Regions from separate parts of the Streptomyces sp. MMBL 11-1 genome, predicted to be linked through region 3. Evidence: riboswitches for the same ligand, from Rfam matches in the RefSeq annotation. Region 3 holds a riboswitch; each other region holds the start of a gene.
What was found. A riboswitch is a leader RNA that binds a small molecule or an ion and turns the genes downstream of it on or off. The one in region 3 is predicted to bind cyclic di-AMP.
Positions count from the first base shown of each region.

Region 1 (3,266 bases), 3.8 Mb from region 3:
GTCCCGCGGAGACGCGACGGGCCGGTGCGGGAATGCCGCTCCGCCGCCGCCCTGCGCGACCTCCCGCCCCCGGACGGACCGGCAGCCCTGACGTCGGGGGGTGTGCGTCAGGGCTGCCGGGGTTCCGGGGCGGCGACGGAGAACGTCAGCCGCGGGGCGGGGAGGTCAGACGTTGATGCCCTTGCTGGCCAGCCAGGCCATCGGGTCCATCGCGGAACCGCCCGCGGTGCGGACCTCCAGGTGGAGGTGGACGCCGGTCACGTTGCCGCTGTCGCCCATGCGGCCGATGGTCTGGCCGGTGGTGACCTTCTGGCCGACGGAGACCTCGATCGAGGACTGGTGGGCGTACCAGATCTCCGTGCCGTCCTCGAGTTCGAGGACCGTGCGGTAGCCGTACGAGCCGGAGTAGCCGGCCGACGTGATCGTGCCGCTGTGCACGGCCTTGAGCGGCGCACCGGCCGACCCGGCGAAGTCGAGGCCGGTGTGCTGGCCCGAGGACCAGAGCGCGCCGGACTGACCGTAGGTCGAGGTGATCGTGTACGAGAAGGTGGGGAGGGAGAAGCTGGCGGCGAGCTTGGCGAGCCGCTCGGCCTCCTTCTTCTTCTTCGCCGCTTCCTCCGCCGCCTTCTTCTTCGCGGCGGCCTCGGCCTCGGCCTCGTCCTGCTGCTTCTTGGCCTCGGCGGCGGCGGTCTCGGCCGCTGCCTTCTCGGCGGCGGCCTTGGCCTCGGCGTCCGCGCTGGCCTGCTGCTGCTCGGCCTGCTGAAGGATCCGGGCGCGCAGCGCCTCGCCGGCGCCGGTGCCCTGCTCCGCCTCGGCGGTGGTGAGGCCGGCGGTGGTGAGCGGGGCGGACGCGGCGACCGGGACGGTCTCCGCGTCGTCGGACATCAAGGACCCGACGCCGGGGAGGGACTTGGCGTCGGGGAGGTTGTCCGCGATGGAATCGGGAAGAGAGATGGAGACCGGCGCCTTGTCCTGCGCGGTGGCCATGCCGCCCGCACCGACGGCCGCTATGACACCGACCCCGAGGACGGTGGAGCTACGGGCCAGACCACGCTGCTTGGCTACGCGGTGCTTGCCGCGCACGGGTCGGATGGACTCCGCGGTGGGGTTCCATTCCTCCCAGGTGCGCTCCTCGCCACCGAAGGTGTCGGCACCGAAGGGTGACGGGGCCTCAGGGGCAGGCTTGTTGGACGCCACGTGGGCGCACTCCTTTCCTTCCTTCTCGCCTACCGGGTTAGCTGACGGGTTCGGAGCAGGAAGGTCTCCTACGGGCCCCTCCGTCTCTCACGAGACGCAGGCGTCCGATTCACCCCATGTAGGTGGTTCCCCGGTTCCCTTGCGGAATTCGGCGCTCGCGCGCGGCGCCGCCTCTGACGACGGCTGTGACGACCGCGCTGCGTTATCGAACGTTAATAGACGGACGGGCCCGATTCCAAGCTGTTCCTGTTGATCATTAACGGACACGGCAGGGATGTACGGGGCACAAGCGGGCGGAATCGGGCGACTTGACCGTCGCTCAGCCACATCACTTTTTCTGACGGTGTGTCAAATGTTATGCGGAGCGATGCCCTTCGGTCACGCACCGTGTCATTGCCCCGCGGACGCTCTGCCGCCCGCCGTCCTGCCGTCCTGCCGTCGCCCCGTCATCGGTCGGCGTCGTCGCCCCGGCCCACGATCTTCACCGTCGTCCGGCGGACGGGCTGCCCCTCCGCCGGACGGCCGACCGCGATGAGCGCCATGTCGTCCGTGGTCCGCCCGCCGGTGTGCAGCCGTACGTCGTCCGTCAGCGCCGACAGCAGTTCCTCCGGGCCCGGGAAGATCCGGCCGCGCAGCCGGGCCGCCGGATCGTAGAAGACCCCGTTCGCGTCCCGGGCCTCGGACAGGCCGTCCGTGAAGGCGAGGAGCGTCGCCCCGGCGGGCATCACCCACGCGTCGGCCCGGTCCGGCCACACCCCCAGGTCCATCCCCAGCGGCAGCGCGGGCACCGAGGGCGCCAGCACCTCCAGGGCGCCGTCGGCGTGCAGCAGGATCGGCTCGGGGTGACCACGGTTGACGATGCGCAGCGAGTCCGAACCGGGCGGGATCTCGGCCAGCACGGCGGTGATGAACCCCTCCATGGCGTCCAGCCCGTACCGCCGCGTCCCCTCCCGGGCCAGCGCCCGCTCCAGCCGCTGCGCGACCCCCTCCAGCGAACGCTCCTGCTCGGCCGCCTCCCGGAACGCCCCGATGATCACCGCCACCGCCTCGACGGCGCCCAGGCCCTTGCCGCGGACGTCGCCGACCACCAGACGTACGCCGTAGGGGGTGTCCGCGACGGCGAACAGGTCGCCGCCCACGAACTCGTCCGCCTGTGCCGCCTCGTACCGCGCGGCCACCTGGAGCCCGCCGATCCGCTCGGCCGGGGTCGGCAGCACGGCCCGCATGGCGGTCTCCGCGATGACCCGGGCCGAGGCCAGCTGCTCGCTGCCGCGCCGCACGACGCCGTTGATGACGAGGGCCAGCACCGAGGCCGTGAGCACCGTGATCAGCTCGATGACCGGGACCACCTGCGTGGACGTCCCGTCGGACAGCCGCATCGCGATGACGGAAAGGACCGCGGCGATCCCCGTACGGACGGTCCGGGACCGCGAGAAGAACGGCGCGGCGATCAGCGGGGCCGCGACGAACAGGGGAACGGCGGTGAAGTTGGGCGGAGTCAGCGCGTCGAGCACCAGCCCGCCGAGGATCAGCAGGGCGGGCAGCATCCGGACGAGCCGCCCGGTGCGCCGCCCGTCGGACGTCAGTTCGCCCTCCCGGGACCCGAACACCGCTCGGCCCACGGCCTCGGCGCCCCCCGCCGCGCTGCTACGCCGTCTCTCGGCCATCCCCACCTGTGCGCTCCTGCCCGGTCCACCCACGGCTGCGGACGGTACCGCGCCCCGCCCGGGCTTCCCGGAGCCGCGCCGAGCGGCTGCTCAGCATCGGCCGGATAGGGGGAAGGCGGACGGCGGTCCGGCCTTCCGTGGTCAGTCGGAGAGCCGGTGTTCCGCGTATACCGTCAGTGCGTCCCGTACGAAGGCGGCGGTGCCGTCCCCGTAGCGATCGTAGTTCTTTCCGAAGCGGGGATCGGCGACATACATCTCGCCGAGGCCGATCACGTACGAACGGCTGGGCTTCTTGGCCGACGACAGCCACGCGCAGTGCCGTCGCGCGAGGTCCTGCGCCTCGGCCCCGTCGGCGGCGAGCCCGGCCTCCCTCGCCCGGCCCCAGTCCCGTGCGATGGCCTC
Region 1 covers NZ_CP117709.1:3,493,366-3,496,631, forward strand. The annotation lists gene PSQ21_RS15095 (M23 family metallopeptidase) at 166-1,197, opposite strand; cyclic di-AMP (ydaO/yuaA leader) riboswitch at 1,209-1,361, opposite strand; gene PSQ21_RS15100 (PP2C family protein-serine/threonine phosphatase) at 1,644-2,864, opposite strand; gene PSQ21_RS15105 (MerR family transcriptional regulator) at 3,006-3,266, opposite strand, start outside.
Region 1: it holds a riboswitch for cyclic di-AMP, as region 3 does, so the genes downstream of both, PSQ21_RS15095 (M23 family metallopeptidase) here and PSQ21_RS32145 (M23 family metallopeptidase) in region 3, are expected to answer to the same signal.

Region 2 (3,266 bases), 530 kb from region 3:
ATCGAACACGCCAACGTGGGCGTCTGGGCCGGTCGCGACTACACCAACATCCAGGAACTGTGGAACCCGGGCGACGGCGTCGAGTTCACCGGCATGCGGATCCGTAACACCTACGCCGACGGCATCAACCTCGCCAACGGCACCCGCAACTCCACGGTCCACAACTCGTCGTTCCGCAACACCGGCGACGACGCGCTCGCGGTCTGGTCCAGCAAGTACGTCAAGGACCAGTCCGTCGACATCGGCCACGACAACAGCTTCCGCAACAACACCATCCAGCTTCCGTGGCGCGCCAACGGCATCGCGATCTACGGAGGTTACGACAACACGATCGAGAACAACCTGATCTCCGACACGATGAACTACCCGGCCATCATGCTGGCGACCGACCACGACCCGCTGCCGTTCTCCGGGCGGACGCTGATCGCCAACAACGGCCTTCACCGCACCGGTGGAGCCTTCTGGAACGAGGACCAGGAGTTCGGCGCGATCACTCTCTTCCCGCAGAACCTGCCGATCCCCGGCGTCACGATCCGCGACACGGACATCGTCGACTCCACCTATGACGGCATCCAGTTCAAGACGGGCGGCGGCCTGATGCCGGACGTCAGAATCGAGAACGTCCGGATCGACAAGTCCAACAACGGATCCGGCATCCTCGCGATGGGCGGCGCGCGCGGCAACGCGACGCTCACGGACGTGACGATCACCGACTCGCGCGACGGCCATGTACTGATCGAGCCCGGTTCGCAGTTCAGCGTCTCCGGAGCCCCGAACGGGGCACGCGCCGAGCGGTAGTCCGCGGCACGGTTCCCGGGCCGGCGGACCACCGCGGGCCCGGGAACACCCGTTCCTCCCGGATGACGCAGCCGGCCGTAGTTGCCGGTGGGTCACGAGAAACCCGGGGGTGACTTCTTGGCGCGCCCGAGGGCCCCGGACCTGGGGTCCGGGGCCCTCGGGGGACGGAGGATCAGTAGGCGCCGAAGACGTTGTCGATCGAGCCGTACCGGTCCGCGGCGTAGTTGCACGCGGCCGTGATGTTGGCCACCGGGTCGTAACTGTCGGTCGAGGTGCCGGGCACGTGGTAGGCCTGGAAGGTCGGGTCGATGACCTGGAGCAGCCCCTTGGACGGGGTGCCCTTGGCCGCGTTGGAGTCCCAGTTGTTGATCGCGGCCGGGTTGCCCGAGGACTCGCGCATGATGTTGCGGTGAATGCCCTCGTAGGTGCCGGGGATGCCCTGTTCGGCCATGACCGCCAGCGACTCCTTGATCCAGCCGTCGAGGTCGTTCGTGTACGTGACGGCCTTCTCGGCGGCCGGGGCGGCCTTCGCCACGGGGGCGGCGTCGACGCGCTCCGAACGGTCGGCGCGGTCCGCCTCGGCGCCGCGCGCGGCGGACGGCGAAGCCTTGGCGGCCTTGCCCGCCGTGTCGCCCGAAGAGGCCTCGGCCTTGATTCCGAGGGTCAGCTTGATACCCGGGTGAATAAGGTCGGGATTCTCTCCGACGATCTTCCGGTTGCCTTCGTACAGCTTCTCCCAGCCGCCACTGACGGAATATTCACGGGCGATCTTGGAAAGCGTTTCACCGGCCACCACGGAATGCTGGGCAGGGGCGGCACGCAGGACGGAATTCGCCTGCGCGGACACCGGGGCGGACGCCACGGCCTGCTGCGGCGCGGCGGCGGGCGCGGGGGCCGCGAAGGCACTGGTGGCGCCGATCACCGGAAGGGCCAGGACGGCCCCGCCGGTGGTCACGGCGGCCAGGCCGCGGCGCAGCGAGGGGGACTGGGGACGACGGTGCTTACCCTGTGCGGGCATGGGGGATTTCCTCTCCGGCGCCTGCGAGGTGAGCTGTCGGGTTCAGACGGGAGATGTCTGGCCGCACGCTCGTGCGGCTTCACCCCAAGCCGTTCCGGTGACGGATCGGCGACTTACCTGGGTCCCCCGCTCCTGCCGTACGTGAGTGGGTTTCGGATTCCCGGACGGCGGCAGGATTCGGCGTTCCATCCGGATTGACGGTGACCGTAGGCGAGAAACGCCGAACAGAACAAGCCCCGCATTCCGGATTCCCCTTTTCACGCAAGATCGAGTGATGGAATTACCGGATCGGGCCACTCCGTCACGGCGTCAACTTTCTTCGCACGGAAGGGAACCGACACCTCCGCTTCCCCGTCCGCCCCCTCGGACGTGACGCTCACCACTCCCTCGCGGTGGCGGTGAAAACCGGGTCAAGCAAATGCCTCAAAGAGGCCCAACAAGCCCTTTGGGAAACATGAAGGCAAAAGAAGCAAATCGACCATATCGGTATAGCAAAACGGATTAATCGGGCACTCTAGGCGGGGCCGGTCGAGGGGCCCGCGAGGCGATCGCTTACGGTGTGCGGTGGAGACTAGTAAGCCAACCCTTACCTCCGACGTACGCTGTACCTGCCCGCGTTCGCCCGCCCCGAAGGATCACCACGCCATGACACGCCCCGTCCGCGTCGCCATTGTCGGAGCCGGCCCCGCCGGTATCTACGCTGCGGACGCGCTGCTCAAATCCGAGGTCTGCCAGGACCCGGGGGTCTCCATCGACCTCTTCGAGCGCATGCCCGCGCCCTTCGGCCTGATCCGCTACGGGGTGGCCCCCGACCACCCGCGGATCAAGGGCATCGTCAAGGCCCTGCACCAGGTGCTGGACAAGCCCCAGATCCGGCTCTTCGGAAATGTCAGCTACCCGCACGACATCGGCCTGGACGACCTGCGGTCGTTCTACGACGCGGTGATCTTCTCCACCGGCGCCGAGGCCGACCGGGCGCTCGACGTTCCCGGCATCCAGCTGGACGGCTCCTACGGCGCGGCCGAGTTCGTCTCCTGGTACGACGGGCACCCCGAGGTCCCGCGCACCTGGCCGCTCACCGCGGAGAAGGTCGCCGTGCTCGGCGTCGGGAACGTGGCGCTGGACGTGGCCCGCGTCCTGGCCAAGACGGCGGACGAGCTGCTGCCCACCGAGATCCCGGACAACGTGTACCAGGGCCTCAAGGAGAACAAGGCGCTGGAGGTGCACGTGTTCGGGCGGCGCGGCCCCGCGCAGGCCAAGTTCAGCCCGATGGAGCTGCGGGAGCTGGACCACTCCCCCAACATCGAGGTCATCGTCAACCCCGAGGACATCGAGTACGACGAGGGCTCCATCGCGACCCGCCGGGAGAACAAGCAGGCCAACATGGTCGCGCAGACCCTGGAGAACTGGGCGATCCGCGACGTCGGCGACCGCCCGCACAAGCTGTACC
Region 2 covers NZ_CP117709.1:7,816,929-7,820,194, reverse strand. The annotation lists gene PSQ21_RS34575 (CARDB domain-containing protein) at 1-798, shown strand, start outside; gene PSQ21_RS34570 (transglycosylase SLT domain-containing protein) at 971-1,816, opposite strand; cyclic di-AMP (ydaO/yuaA leader) riboswitch at 1,820-1,978, opposite strand; gene PSQ21_RS34565 (FAD-dependent oxidoreductase) at 2,462-3,266, shown strand, end outside.
Region 2: it holds a riboswitch for cyclic di-AMP, as region 3 does, so the genes downstream of both, PSQ21_RS34570 (transglycosylase SLT domain-containing protein) here and PSQ21_RS32145 (M23 family metallopeptidase) in region 3, are expected to answer to the same signal.

Region 3 (3,266 bases):
CACGAGGTATTCGCGGGCCCACTGGATGTTGTCGCGCCGTGCGTCGAAGGGGCTGCGCTGGGCCTGCGGCGGCCAGGGCTGGTCGGGGTCGGCGGGCACGTCGTGGCCGAGGACCTGTGCGGCGCGCAGCGCGACGCGGGTGTGTCCCTCGGGCGACAGGTGCAGCCGGTCGTTGTCCCACGCGCGCCGGTCCTGGACGGAACGCAGCGACCACAGGTCCAGCACGGGGCAGTGGTAGCGGTCGGCGATCGCCCGCAGATGGACGTTGTACGTGGCGATCTTGCCGCGCATGTGGCGCAGCACCGGAACGCCCCGGGTGTCGAAGCCGGTGGTGACCATGACCGTGCCGACGGCGTTGCTCAGGTCGGCGACCGCGCGTTCGAAACGCTCGGCGAGGTCGTCGGGGTCGGTGCCGGGCCGGATGATGTCGTTGCCGCCCGCACAGAAACTGACCAGGTCGGGGGCCAGTTCCTTGGCGCGCGGGATCTGCTCCTCGACGATCTGGTCGAGGAGACGTCCTCGTACGGCGAGATTGGCGTAGCGGAAGTCCCCGTGCGGGGAGTCCTCGGGGCCGGCCGCCGCGTCGGGGGCCGGGAGCCGGTCGGCGAGAAGCACCGCGAAGCGGTCCGCCCAGCCGACAAAGGTCCCGTCGGGGCCGGGGTCGCCGACGCCCTCGGTGAAACTGTCGCCAATCGCCGCGTACGACCCGATGATGTGCTGCTGGTTTTTTCTCGAATCGTCTGCCACAAGGACTTATCCTGCATCGTGCGATGTGACCTACGCGACCGTAATACGGGGTTGACTGGTGGTGAGATAGACCACCCGGTCAGTTTTTGGTAAACCCGGAATAAGTGGAGGGGCGGTGCGCCGTCGCGCACCGCCCCTCGTTCACTGTGTGCCGCGCCCGGTCAGACGGAGACGCCGTGCAGACGCAGGTACGCGATCGGGTCGACGTCCGAGCCGTAGCTCGGGCCGGTGCGGACCTCGAAGTGCAGGTGCGGGCCGGTGGAGTTCCCGGTGGAACCGGAGAGGCCGATCTGCTGGCCGCCGGTGACGGTCTGGCCGACGGAGACGTTGAGCGAGGACTGGTGGGCGTACTGGGAGTACATGCCGTCCTCGTGCTGGATGACGACCTCGTTGCCGTACGAGCCGCTGTTGCCGGCCGAGACGACGGTGCCCGGGCCGATGGCGAGTACGGGGGTGCCGGAGGCTGCCTGGAAGTCGGAGCCGGTGTGGTAGCCGCTGGACCAGCTGGCGCCGGAAGCCCGGTACTGGGTGGTGACGTTGGCGTTGGCCAGCGGGGCGGACCAGCCGGAGCCGGTGGCCTCGGAGGAGCCGGTCCGCGACGGGCTGCTGGAGTCGTCGGCGGAGGCGGTGTCCGCCTTCGGGGCCGTCTTCGGCGCGGCCTTCGGTGCCGGTTCGGCCTTCTTGGGGGCGGCCTCGGGAGCCGCGGACTTCTCGGCCGGGGCGGAGCCCTTGGCGCCGAGGGTCAGCTTCATGCCCGGGTGGATCAGGCCGGGGTCCTCGCCGACGGTGGAGCGGTTGTCCTGGTACAGCTTCTGCCACCCGCCCTTGAGCTGGTGCTCGGCCGCGATCTTCGCCAGGTAATCGCCGGAGACGACGGCGTACGTCTTCGGGACGTCCTTCGACGCGGCGGGCGCGGCGGCCGGTGCGGTGTGCGCGGCGGCGACCGAGGCGGCGGCGGGCTTCGCCGCCGGAGCCGCCTGGTCCGCGGCGTTCGCGACGGTGGCGCCGATGAGCGGAAGGGCGAGTGCGGCGCCGCCGGTCCCAGCGGCGAGGACGCCGCGGGAGATCGGGCCGGACTTCGGACGGCGGTGCTTACCCTTTGCGGGCATGGGAAGTTCCTCTCCGGCGCCTGCGAGGTGAGCTGTCGGGTTCGGGCTGGAGATGCCCGGTCGCGTTGCGGCGACTTCACCCCGAGCCGGTCCGGATCGCTCCGGACCGGCGGCTTACCTGGTTCCCCCGCTCCTGCCACGCGTGAGTGGGTGGGTGCGAATTCCGGGCGGCGGCAGGATTAGGCGGTCCGTCCGGATTGCGGCGACCGTAAACGAGTCAGGACGAGCAGAACAAGCCATCGGTTGCGCACCGGAATCATCGATTCGCTATCGCCCCACTATTCCCGTCACACTCCGTGGATTACGGATCTTGGATTTCCGTACGGGCAACGGGAAGACTCCGGTGTGCGCTCGCCACGGACCGTCACGGATATGATCCCGCTCACCTCGGCAATCCCATCTCCCCCATTAGCGGGGCATGTTCTGCGAAATGCACCAATACGGACATGACGTCTCCGTCATTCCTGACGCCCGGTCAGACAGACCGCCCCGGCACTCGCACCGGGGCGCGCGACCGTGATGATTTTCCGTCGAATCGATGTCGTATCGTCACGGGAGCGCCCTCGCCGGCGAGCCGCGCCGACGCCAGAGATCCCAGGAGCCACCGTGACGCAACAGGTGCCGCAGGTCCCGCCGACAGAGACCGCGCTGACCGGAGTCCGCAACTTCCGCGACGTGGGCGGGCTCCCCACCGCGGACGGACGGCGCACCGCCTTCGGGCGGCTCTACCGGAGCGGCCACCTGGCCCACGCCACCGCCGAGGACGCGGTCTTCCTCGGCGGGCTCGGGCTGCACACCATCTTCGACTTCCGCCACTCCGCCGACCACCGGCTCGACGGGTACGACATCGAGCTGGCCGGTGTCCGCAATGTCAGCATTCCACTCTCGGACCCGGCCGACGGGGCCGAGTTCTGGCGGCTGGTGGGCAGCGGGAACATCGAGCAGCTGCGCTCGGTCCTCTCGGGTGACAAGGGCGTCGACCGCATGATCCGGATGTACCGCGCGACGATTCTGGACCGCACCGCCGAGCACAGCCGGGTGCTGCACGCCCTGGCCGAGGACAGCGTCCCCGCTCTGATGCACTGCGCGGCGGGCAAGGACCGGGCCGGTCTCTCGATCGCGGTCGCCCTGCTGGCGGTCGGCGTCGTACCGGAGGCGATCGAGGAGGACTACCTCAAGTCCAACGACCTCCACCGCCGGTACGAGGTGAAGCGCTCCGACCCGTCCGGGGCCGGCATGTCGGCCGAGGTGCAGGAGCTGCTGGACCCGCTGTTCGGGGCGCGGCCCGCCTATCTCGCGGCGGCCTTCGCGACCATCGAGGAGAACTGGGGAACGGCGGACCGCTACCTGACCGAGGGGCTGAAGATCTCCCCCGGGACCCGCGAACGGCTGCGCGAGCGGCTGCTCGAC
Region 3 covers NZ_CP117709.1:7,287,464-7,290,729, reverse strand. The annotation lists gene PSQ21_RS32150 (SGNH/GDSL hydrolase family protein) at 1-747, opposite strand, end outside; gene PSQ21_RS32145 (M23 family metallopeptidase) at 909-1,856, opposite strand; cyclic di-AMP (ydaO/yuaA leader) riboswitch at 1,859-2,019, opposite strand; gene PSQ21_RS32140 (tyrosine-protein phosphatase) at 2,463-3,266, shown strand, end outside.